Regions from separate parts of the Desulfofundulus luciae genome, predicted to be linked through region 2. Evidence: riboswitches for the same ligand, from Rfam matches in the RefSeq annotation. Region 2 holds a riboswitch; each other region holds the start of a gene.
What was found. A riboswitch is a leader RNA that binds a small molecule or an ion and turns the genes downstream of it on or off. The one in region 2 is predicted to bind cobalamin.
Positions count from the first base shown of each region.

Region 1: it holds a riboswitch for cobalamin, as region 2 does, so the genes downstream of both, J2Z49_RS12260 (energy-coupling factor ABC transporter permease) here and J2Z49_RS09870 (carbon-nitrogen hydrolase family protein) in region 2, are expected to answer to the same signal.
Region 3: it holds a riboswitch for cobalamin, as region 2 does, so the genes downstream of both, thiC (phosphomethylpyrimidine synthase ThiC) here and J2Z49_RS09870 (carbon-nitrogen hydrolase family protein) in region 2, are expected to answer to the same signal.

Region 1 covers NZ_JAUSUX010000025.1:5,194-9,010, reverse strand. The annotation lists gene J2Z49_RS12275 (4Fe-4S dicluster domain-containing protein) at 1-174, shown strand, start outside; gene J2Z49_RS12270 ((Fe-S)-binding protein) at 188-1,150, shown strand; gene J2Z49_RS12265 (DsrE/DsrF/DrsH-like family protein) at 1,249-1,716, shown strand; cobalamin riboswitch at 1,886-2,172, shown strand; gene J2Z49_RS12260 (energy-coupling factor ABC transporter permease) at 2,575-3,321, shown strand; gene J2Z49_RS12255 (energy-coupling factor ABC transporter substrate-binding protein) at 3,324-3,656, shown strand; gene cbiQ (cobalt ECF transporter T component CbiQ) at 3,649-3,817, shown strand, end outside.
Region 2 covers NZ_JAUSUX010000015.1:43,970-47,786, forward strand. The annotation lists gene J2Z49_RS09855 (ABC transporter permease) at 1-499, opposite strand, end outside; gene J2Z49_RS09860 (hypothetical protein) at 514-747, opposite strand; gene J2Z49_RS09865 (MarR family transcriptional regulator) at 704-1,171, opposite strand; cobalamin riboswitch at 1,477-1,758, shown strand; gene J2Z49_RS09870 (carbon-nitrogen hydrolase family protein) at 1,898-3,607, shown strand; gene cobN (cobaltochelatase subunit CobN) at 3,627-3,817, shown strand, end outside.
Region 3 covers NZ_JAUSUX010000003.1:3,889-7,705, forward strand. The annotation lists gene J2Z49_RS02440 (fumarylacetoacetate hydrolase family protein) at 1-350, shown strand, start outside; gene J2Z49_RS02445 (DUF6125 family protein) at 416-928, opposite strand; cobalamin riboswitch at 1,144-1,338, shown strand; gene thiC (phosphomethylpyrimidine synthase ThiC) at 1,448-2,746, shown strand; gene bzaB (B12 lower ligand biosynthesis ThiC-like protein BzaB) at 2,750-3,817, shown strand, end outside.

The DNA.
Region 1 (3,817 bases), on a different contig from region 2:
CTGTTCCGCTACGTGTTATTGGGCGTGAAGGACAGGGTGCTGGAAAATGTAGAGACCATTTATTCCTGCCTTTTGTGCAGGCTGTGCGAAGTTAATTGCCCGGCACAGGTGCATATAGCGGAAAATGTGCGTTTTCTCCGCTGCTACATGAATAAGAAAGTTTTCAAAATTTAAGGAGAATGGTAATATGCCGTTACCGATTGGCGATACCGTGGGCATTCTGGCGGATAACCTGCGGATTAGAAAATCCGTGCTGCCCGTTCCGGATAAAAGTGCAAGCGCATGGGCCAGGGGTCTGGGGCTGACCAGGGGTGGGGAAACCATCCTTTATACCGGCAGGATGTATCAGCTCATTCCCTACATCGAGGCGTTGAATAAGGTCCAGGAAAAGATTGAGGATTCATGGATCGCTGACTTTGTAAAGGTAGGAAGGGTCATCAACAGGTTTATCAATGTAGCGGGTCTTCTGGCCGTACCGTCCAGAAACATGCAGGAGTCCTGCGGCAGAATACTGGTCAATATCGCACGGCTTTTAAGGCGGGCGGGAGTTGAGTTCGGTTATTTGTACGAAGAAGACCTGTACTCGGGGGCGCTTGTTTATGACCTGGGAGTGGACGATGTCCTGGAGGCCCACGCCCGTAGAGTAATGGATGTTTTTAAAAAATACCGGGTCAAAAAGGTCATCACCGTTGACCCCCACACCACCCATATGCTTCGTTCCGTGTACCCTAACCTGATCAAAGGATATGACCTGCAGGTAAAAAGCTACCTGGAAGTGCTGGTGGAGCGGGACCTGAAGCCCCGAAAGGAGCTCCGCCTGGAAGCGGTCGTCCACGACTCATGTTTATATGCCAGGCAGGAGAACGTGCTGCAGGAGCAGAGAACTTTGCTGGATAAAGCGGGCATTGACTTAAGGGAACCTGTGGATTCCGGAAAGTTCACCTTCTGCTGCGGCGGGCCTGCCGAATCTCTGTTCCCCAGGAAGGCAAAAGAAAATGCTAAAAAAAGGGTGGATCAAATCAAGAAGGTTTCTTTCAGGGCGGTGACCATGTGCCCGATCTGCCTGGTGAATTTGCAAAAAGCAGCCGGTGGAGAAATACAGGTGGAGGATATATCCAGCTACCTGGTACAGGCCTACTGCGGGGGATAGGATGAAGGTCCTCTTTATGCTGGAAGAAAAACACCGGTTCCACATCTTTTGTCCTCAACTTGCCGGTTAACTAAAATAAGGCACGGGGGTGCAGGCACATGAAAAAGACCATCATCGTCTTCAGCGGTGATCTTGACCGGGTTATGGCCGCCTTTATCATTGCCAATGGAGCTGCTGCCATGGGTGACGAGGTGACCATGTTTTTCACCTTCTGGGGATTAAACGTCCTGAGAAGGCCGGAGAAGGTTAAGGTAAAGAAGAGTTTTTTGCAGGCGCTGTTCGGCTGGATGATGCCCAGGGGTGCCGGCAAGCTGGGGATATCGAAGATGAATTTCGGCGGCCTGGGTGCAAAAATGATGAAGATCGTAATGAAGCAGCAAAATGTTACCCCCCTTCCGGAACTTATCCGGTTAGCCAGGGAGCAGGGTATAAGAATGATTGCCTGTACCATGTCCATGGACGTGATGGGCATAAGGAAAGAAGAACTCATCGACGGCCTGGAGTTTGCCGGGGTGGCCACCTACCTGGCCGAAGCCGACGAGGCCAATGTAAACCTCTTTATTTAGCCTTTGGAGGACCTGCGCTAAAAGGCCAGGTCTTCCATATTTTGGGGCGCGGGGAGGCAATGCCGTTTTTACCGGCAATTTTGCGAAGGGGTTCTGAGACTGAAGTTTTGGCAGTTTGTGGGCGGGAAAAATTCTGGACAGCGTATACCTGTTGTGTTATAATTTAGGCAATTGAATAAAGTGAACGGGTGCTCCCTGCCGCAAAAGGCAAGGATAGAGGGAAGTCAGTGAAAATCTGACGCGGTGCCGCCACTGTGAATGGGGAGCCCGCCACACAAAGCCACTGGCCCAGCACTCACTGATGAGGATGAGCGGCTATATCCAATGACACGCTTGTTCAGCAGGGAAAATGTAACAGTATGGTTTAACCGATGTCGCTGGTGAATGCTGGGTTGGGAAGGCGTGGTGGGGCAGTGATCCATGAGCCAGGAAACCTGCCCGTTCCTTTTCACCGTTTGTACCTACGGTCCATGGGGAGGTGAAAGATGTTAGAGTATGGACGCTTTTACCCCTGCACCCGGACACGCAGGGGTTGTTAGTTTTTTAAAAATGCCAGATTGCAGGAATAGGTGCTTTATCCCGAGGGATAAAGCTTAAAGGGTGATGTGGTCCACTGTCCGGGGAGCCCCTTCAACTTTTTTAAGGAAGCTCTGGGTGACTTGAGGGGGCTATGACCTGAGGGCAGCAGAGGACATGCCTATTCCACTCCTCATTATCTGTACCGGGGGAGCGGTGGAGCATGTCCTTTTTGTGTTCACACGGTTACATTACCCCCCGGCACCGGGTCGGGGGGTTTTCTTTGTACTGGTTGGGCGGGCCGTTTGCCGGGTGACCCTATTTCTTAAGGGAGGTATTTTTATGAGGAAGAATACGTGGGTCCTTTTATCCATTCTCTTTCTTCTTTTCCTGTTCTTTCCCCAGCAAAATGCCTGGGCCATGCACATAATGGAGGGGTTTCTTCCCTTAAAGTGGTGCCTTTTCTGGTATGTTTTGACCTTACCCTTTCTTGTTGCAGGTATCCTGTCCATTCAAAAAGCCGTAAAGGTTGACCCAGGTGTGAAAATGCTCCTGGGGCTGGCTGGTGCCTTTGCCTTTGTCCTTTCGGCTTTGAAACTTCCTTCTGTTACCGGCAGTTGTTCTCATCCCACCGGCGTCGGGCTGGGGGCCATACTTTTCGGACCATGGGCTATGAGCGTATTGGGCTGCATCGTATTGCTCTTTCAGGCAGTCCTGCTGGCTCACGGTGGTTTAACCACGCTGGGGGCCAACACCTTTTCCATGGCGGTGGTGGGCCCCCTGGCGGCCTATGTTCTTTTCCGGTTGGGCCAGAGGCTGGCCATGCCCCGGTGGCTTTCGGTATTTGTGGCTGCCTTTTTAGGAGATCTGTTAACCTATGTTACCACATCCATACAATTGGCTCTGGCCTTTCCCGCTTCCCATGGCGGGGTGGTAGCAGCCATGGTTAAGTTCATGGGTATCTTTGCGATAACCCAGGTGCCGCTGGCCATCAGCGAGGGGATTCTCACCATCATTGTTTTTAACTTCCTGGTTGCTCACAACCGCCGTGAACTGGAACAATTACGAGTATTATCCCGGGAGGTATAAGGATGAGAACTGGTGTGAAAAACCTGTTTTTGATTTTCATTGTCCTGGTGCTGGCTGTCTTTCCCCTGGTGGTGAATAAAAATGCTGAATTTGGGGGTGCCGATGGCCAGGCAGAGAAAATCATTGGAGAATTACACCCAGATTACCAGCCGTGGTTTGAATCCGTGTGGGAGCCACCCAGCGGAGAAATCGAAAGCTTGCTCTTTGCCCTGCAGGCAGCGCTGGGTGCCGGATTTATCGGCTATTTCATAGGATTCTACCGCGGATGGAGAGGGAACCACGTCAAGCAAAAGCAAACCGGGGAGTTGTTAGAGGAGAGAGATACTGGTGTTTAAAATTGACCAGTATGCATATACCAGCAGCCTGCGCCATGTTCATCCCGGAGAAAAATTTGCCTTTGCCATGCTTACCATGGGCATCTGCCTGGCGGCTTCAAGCATACTGGTACCTGCCCTGATCACCGGTCTGACGGCGGCGGCCATAATCCTGGGTGCCC
Region 2 (3,817 bases):
AGCTGGTCAATTGGCCGGTAACAAGGGCGCCACGCAGGAAGTCCACCATATAGCTTAGCGGGTTGACCGATGCCACCACGCGCAGCCAGTCGGGCATGATGGAGATGGGATACAGCGCGTTGGAAGCAAAAAACAAGGGCATGGTGATTAACTGGCCGATACCCATGAAACGTTCACGGGTTTTAACAATGGCTGCAATAATCATGGACAGGGTGGCAAAAAATACGGCTCCCAGTATGACCACACCGGCGGCTGCTGACAGGAGGGCCGGGTGCCAGTGCAGGGGTATGCCGGTTATGGACGCAAGCAGAAAAATAATGGTTACCTGGCTTAAGGCACGCACTCCGGCTGCCAGAGCTTTGCCCAGCACCAGCGCCACCCGGGGTATGGGCATGGCCAGAAACTTTTGCAGTATACCCATATCTCTTTCCCAGATAGTCGAAAGACCAAAGAAGATGGCTGTAAACATCACCGACTGCGAGAGAATGCCGGGGGTCATATAAGTCTGGTAAGTTACCCCGCCTGTGTCAAATCGCGTACCTTGCTGAAAGCCTGGCCGAAAATCAGCAGCCAGAGCACAGGCTGCACGGCCCGGGTGAACAGCTCGGTCGGTTCGTGGCGCAGCTTGCGCAGTTCCATTTCGACGATGACCAGCATGTCTGTTAGTGCCTGCAGCACTGTGCTGCCTGATTTTGCCGCCGGTTCAACCGAGGCGGCGACTGATGTGGCGAACCTGTCTGATTCCACGAAAATCTCCCCCTGCATCCAAAAAATTACCGGTAAAATAAGTAAATACATCATCCATGGAAGCACCGGGGTTACCCGTCATTGCCTTTAATTCTGCCGGCGTACCGGTAACCACCATTTCGCCACGATTAAGTATGCCAATTCGATTACAGACTGTATCGGCCTCTTCCATATAGTGAGTGGTAAGCAGGATGCGCTCCAGTCGCTTGACAGTGATGGTCACCGAGCTTGAGCCGGTACCCATGCGCACGGCAATGTCTTTGATCCGCTGTGGCCCAAACCGGTGCAGGATGTGCAAAACCCAGTACTGCTCGGGTGTAATCTTACCCTGTTTTACCGGGTGGGACGTCAAACGCCAGCAACGCCAGATTTGCCAGATTGCATCGGCAATTTTTTCAGTGAGCAACTGCTCGTTATTATTCATCACATCACCTGTCTTCCCAACTAAAATATACCATCAAAAAATTTGATGATCAATGTATTTCACATTTGGGGCGTAAAGTCGGTTATACTATCTTTGAAGAAGGACGGCCTGCATGCAGGGATTGCATGAGGTGGACTGAATAGTAACCTTCTCCGAAAAAATTTTTTTCTAAAGGAGGATTTGGTCGTTGGATATAGAAGTCATCCCAAAGTAGAAATTTTCATTTTAAATAATTCCGGTATGAATGGAAATGCTGGCCACGAAGGTCTGCCCCGGAATGGGAAAGACCTTTTGTGTTTTTAACAGTTAAATAATGTGGACGGGGTGTCCTGCTTCTCTGATGGGGGCCAGGCTGAAAAGGGAAGCCGGTGCAAATCCGGCGCGGTCCCGCCACTGTGAGGGGGAAGGAACCCACATAATGTCACTGTCCAGCACTCACCGATGATATTGATGAAACCTTAAGCTATGTTTTCATTATTTGTCAAGCGTGCCATTGGATGTTACGGTTCATTGGTGAGTGCTGGATGGGAAGACGTGGAGTTCCGATGAACCCGAGCCAGGAGACCTGCCCCGTTTTTTCACCATGCTGCCTACGCGGATAGGGATGTGGTAGGTCTGATTTTCCCTACCCCCGCTTTATGCGTAGCGGGGGTTTTTGATTGCCCGTTTTTAATTGCCAGGAGGAACCCCGGCATTATATCTGGCCGGACGGTCGGAAATTTCCGGGTGGAAAAGGAGTTTCTTGATGAGGTGTTAAAGATGCCGGAAGAAGTCAGGGTGGCTTTAATCCATGCAGCCATCAAGTGGAAAAATAAGGAACATAACCTGCGGCGGTTGCTGGCCTTAAATGAAGAGGCTGCTGCCGGCGGTGCCCGGATCATTATAAACCCCGAGTTGGCCACCACGGGTTATACCTTTGAAAGCAGAAGGGACATTTCCCCCTTTGTGGAGACCGTTCCCGGCCCGACCACAGAATTGTTCGGCGCCCTGGCCCGCCGGTACGGGGTCTACATTTGCCTGGGGCTGCCGGAAGTGGATTTAAAATCGGGGATTTATTATAACACCGCAGTGCTCATTGGCCCGGACGGCCGGGTAATGGGTCAGCACCGTAAGCTGGCCCCTGCCTTTAAGGAAAATCTCTGGGCGGCCAGGGGTAACCTGCCCGTGCTGGTGGCAGAAACCTGCTTTGGTAGAGTGGGTGTGCTCATCTGTGCCGACACATACTGGTACAAGGCGGCGCGAATGGCTGCCCTGAAAGGTGCCCGGGTGCTGCTGATCCCGGCCAACTGGCCGCCCCATCACTACCCGCCGGAAGTTTTCTGGCGTGCCCGGGCTCTGGAAAACGGAGTTTATGTACTGGCCTGTAACCGTACGGGTCAGGATAAAAGCATGAACTGTAATGCGTCACAATCGTTCATCATTGGCCCCGACGGTAGCGTTTTAAAGGAAGTACAGTCTGCTAATGACACCATCCTTTATGGCACGTTGCCATTAAAAAACGGGAGATTTTTTACCCCCGGGGCCGGTGTCCTGCTGGGCGACAGGCGACCGGAATTCTATGCCGGTATAACGCTGGATACCTTTTCCCAATTTGAACCGGAGGCGCTGCTGGGGTTGTCCGCAGGAAAGGAGTTTGCCGTAGCCACTGTTCAGTTTGCTCCACAGGCTGGAGAGCCGGTGAGAAATATCCGGCGCATTTTGTCATTCCTGGACCAGGCCGCAGACCTGGCTGCCCGCAGGGGGATGAAGCTCGACCTGGTTGTTTTTCCGGAACTTGCTGTAACAGGGGCCATATCTCAACCAGCACAGGCAGAAGAACTGGCCGAACCGGTTCCCGGCCCTGTTACCGGGGCTGTTATCCGGAGGGCAGAAAAGCTGGACCTGTATGTGGTGATGGGGGTGTTAGAAAGGGAAGACAGTCAACTGTTTAACACTGCCGTGTTGATCGGTCCGGCGGGATTGCTTGGAAAATACAGAAAGATACACTTAAGTCCCTCCGACAGGGAATGGGCTCGCCCCGGGCAGGAAGATTTTTGCTTTTTTGACCTCCCCTTTGGCAGGGTGGGCATTTTACTGGGGCATGACCTGTTTTTCCCGGAAAGCCTGGAGAGTCTGGCCAAACAGGGGGTGGATGTGCTCTGCGTTCCCGCCCTCTGGAATGATGAAAAAAGCCAGTTTATCTGGGAAGCCAGGATAGCCGAACAAATGCACCTGGTGGTGGCCAACCAGTGGGGGTCCAGTGGTTCTTTTTGTGCCCTGGGCGGCAGCTTAATTTACAGTTATTCCCGGTACTCTGAAAGGCGCGTGCGGCTGGTGTCTCCTGTCAATGAGGACAGGATCAACATTATGCTTTTAAACCCGCAGGAAACCAGGCAGAAGAAGTTCCTGGAAAAGGTGGATTATGACCTCCTCCTGACACATTACAAACTTTTTTAAGAAGAGGGGCGAGAATGGGATGAAGCTTAGAATATTGTTTTACACGGCCATTGAGGGTGAATTGGGCAGCCTCAGTAATGCCGTCAGGAGCGTGCACCGGGAATACGGTCCGCTGGTGGAGGTTCTGGCATACGCAAAGCGGGATTTAACCGGCCCGGAAAAGGAAGCAGAGTTACTGGATACGGTTCACTGCTGCCACCTGGTGATCCT
Region 3 (3,817 bases), on a different contig from region 2:
ACGTTACCGCCCGGGACCTCCAGAAAAAGGACGGGCAGTGGACCCGGGCCAAGTCGTTTGACACCTTCCTGCCCCTGGGTCCCTACATCGTCACCGGCGTTGACCCGGGGGACAGGGAAGTTTCGCTCTACCTCAACGGGGAGCGAAAACAGCACTCCTCCACAGACCAGTTGATCTTTCCGGTATACCGGCTGGTTAGCTTTATCTCCCGCATCATGACCCTTTTGCCCGGGGATGTCATCCTTACCGGCACGCCTGCGGGGGTAGGGCCGGTGCAGCCCGGGGACACGGTGGAGGTGGTTATATCCGGCATCGGCCGGCTGGCAAACGTAATAGTGCCGGGCACTTAACTTATTAACTTAGAATTTCCCCCTCCCGGCCTCGTGCCGGCGGGGCTTTTTGTGTGCGCCCGGCTTCAATCAATCCAGAATTCCCAGGCGCAAAAGTATTCTTCCGGATGTTCATCGGGTGGACAGCAGATGCAGCGGGTTTTTATGCGCGGGTCTATGGCCCGGGCAAAGCCGGCATACTCCACCAGTCCGACAGTTTTGCAGGGGAAGTCGGGCAGGTTTTTTCTTTTGCGGGCGGACTGCACCCGGCAGTCATTCATGCGGAAAATGATCCGGTTTTCGTCCACATCAACGATTTCCTGGCGATTGAGCAGGGCGTACATGCGGTAGCCCAGTGCCTTTTTCAGAGCCGGGATGCCCCCGTTTTCCGGGATGCCGTGCAACTGCATGATCCGCCTGGCTTCATTCACCGTGAATTGTTCCCAGGCTGCCGCGTCGGCCCTGATGGCCGCATCCATACCACGCTCCCGCTCTACGGCCTGGAACCAAAGACCATCGTGGGCCAGCCAGCGTTTGGCAAAGTCCCCTAACACGACCAGCAATTCTTCCCTGGTAAGCTCGGAAAACTGGTTGGACATTCTCTATCTCCCTACCTTTCCCTTCCCGGATTATTAATAATTATTAATCTTTTAAAAATAATACCACATCTTTTTGGACATTTCTATAGAATCGATAGAATAAGATGATGTCAGGCCGCCGCCCCGGACGGTGCTTACCAACCTCTTTAAGATTATGTGCCTGACTGAAAAATTGTTCTTGATGCCCCGGGCCGGTTGTGGTAAAATAATAGCAATAACTGAATAGTCAAACAGGTGCCCCACAGGGGGAGAATAGGGAAGTCCGGACGGGTGGCATACCACCCGGAAACGGCGCGGTCCCGCCACTGTAGTCGGGGAGCTTATCCCGGTCACTGGGGTTTGGCCGGGAAGGCCGGGATAAAAAGCGATGATCCGTTAGCCAGGAGACCTGCCTGTTTGAGAGAATGGCTGCTCTCGCGCGGAAGGGCGGCCGTGCGCGGAGGATGATGGTAAAGTCCTCAGCCAGGTAAAGTTTTGGCTGGGGACTTTTTATTTTACTTCCATGGAGGTGGGTCGAAAATGCCAACGCAAATGGCCAGGGCCCTGGCCGGGGAGATTACCCCCGAGATGAAAAGGGTGGCCGAGCGGGAGGGGGTGGATCCGGAATTCGTCCGCCGGGGAGTGGCGGAAGGCACCATCGTCATACCCCGCAATCGCACGAGAAAGAACATCGATCCCGTGGGCATTGGAACGGGCCTGGCTGTGAAGGTGAGCGCCAGTGTGGGCCTGGCGGGGGAAGGGGACACCATCGAGGGCGAGGTGGCCAAGGTGCGTGCCGCCGTGGAGGCCGGGACGGACGCCATCATGGATTTGAGCGTGTGCGGGGATATTGACGGTGCCCGGCGGGCCGTGCTGGCCGCAACCACCACGCCTGTGGGCACCCTGCCCGTGTACCAGGCCCTGGCCGAAGCCCGGGAGAAGTACGGGGCGGCGGTCAAAATGAAGGTGGACGATATGTTCGAGGTAATCGAGCGGCAGGCGGCCGACGGGGTGGATTTTCTGGCCCTGCACTGTGCCACCACCTGGCAGACCCTGCGGGCGGCCAGAAAGCACCGCCGCGTCGATTACCTGGTCAGTCACGGGGGCAGCCACTTAATGGGCTGGATGATTTACAACCAGCAGGAGAACCCCCTTTATGAGCATTTCGACCGGCTGCTGGAGATCTGCCGCCGCTACGATGTTACCTTGAGCCTGGCCGACGGGTGGCGCCCCGGCTGCCTGGCCGATTCCCTGGACGCGGCCCAGGTGCAGGAGCTTGTGGTGCTGGGGGAACTGGTGGCCCGGGCCCGGCAGCAGCAGGTGCAGGTGATGGTGAAAGGGCCGGGGCATGTCCCCCTGGGGCACCTGAAGGCCACCGTGCAGCTGGAAAAGCAGCTCTGCCACGGGGCGCCCTATTTTGTCTTCGGTCCGGTGGTTACGGACATCGCTCCGGGATACGACCATATTACGGCGGCCATCGGCGGGGCCCTTTCGGCCTGGGCCGGGGCGGAATTTCTCTGTTATGTCACCGCCGCGGAGCACCTGGGACTGCCCGATGTGGAGCAGGTGCGGGAAGGGGTCGTTGCCGCTCGCATTGCCGCCCATGCAGCCGACGTGGCCAGGGAGCCCCGGGCGGCGCAGTGGGACCTGGAAATGTCCAGGGCACGCAAGGCCCTGGACTGGGAGAGGCAAATCGAACTGGCCCTCGACCCCGGCCGGGCCGGTGCCCTTCGCCGGGAGCGCAGCCGCGGTTCTCACCGGGCATGTGCCATGTGCGGCAAGTACTGCGCCATGCAGGTGGTAGGGGAATATCTGGGCAAAGAGCAGGGGGTGTGTTAGGTTATGACCCAGTTGTTGGCGGCCAGGGAGGGTCGCATCACGCCGGAGATGGAGGAGGCGGCCCGGCGGGAGGGAGTGGATCCGGAATTTATCCGCGCCGGGGTGGCCGCCGGTACAATTGTTATACCGAAGAACAGGTTGCGGAGAGGAGTCCGGACCTGCGCCATCGGGCGGGGCCTGCGGACCAAGGTGAATGCCCTCATCGGCACCTCCAGCGACCGGGACGACCCGGAAATGGAGGCCCGCAAGATCGAGGTGGCCGTTTCCGCCGGGGCCGATGCCATTATGGACCTCTCCACCGGGGGGGACATCGACGGCATGCGCTTCTTAAGCCTGGAAAGGGCCACGGTTCCCGTGGGAAGCGTGCCCATCTACCAGGCGGGCATTGAGGCTATCGAGAAGAGGGGCGGCATTGTGGCCATGACCCCGGAGGACATGTTTGAAGCCATAGAAAAGCAGGCCGCCGCGGGCATTGATTTTATGGCCATTCACTGCGCCCTGAATTTTGAGGTGGTGGAGCGCCTCCAGAAAACCGGCCGGGTGACGGATATTGTCAGCCGGGGCGGCGCCTTCCTCACCGGCTGGATGCTGCACAACAGGAAGGAAAATCCCCTCTACGAGGACTTCGATCGGGTGCTGGACATCCTGCGGGAGTACGATGTCACCTTGAGTCTGGGCGATGCCATCCGCCCCGGGTGCATTGCCGATTCCCTGGACGGCTCCCAGATCCAGGGCCTGCTGGTGGCCGGGGAACTGGTGGCCCGGGCCAGGGAAAAGGGAGTGCAGGTGATGGTGGAAGGGCCGGGGCACGTGCCCGTCCACCACGTGGAAACCACCATGCTCCTGCAAAAGCAGCTCTGCCACCAGGCCCCGTATTTTGTCCTGGGCACCCTGGCCATTGATGTGGCTCCGGGGTACGATCATATCACCGCGGCCATCGGCGGCGCCCTGGCCGGGGCTTCCGGGGCGGACTTCATCTGCTACGTCACCCCGGCGGAGCACCTGGGACTACCCACGGAAGAAGATGTGCGGGTTGGGGTGATGGCCGCCCGCATTGCCGCCCATGCCGCC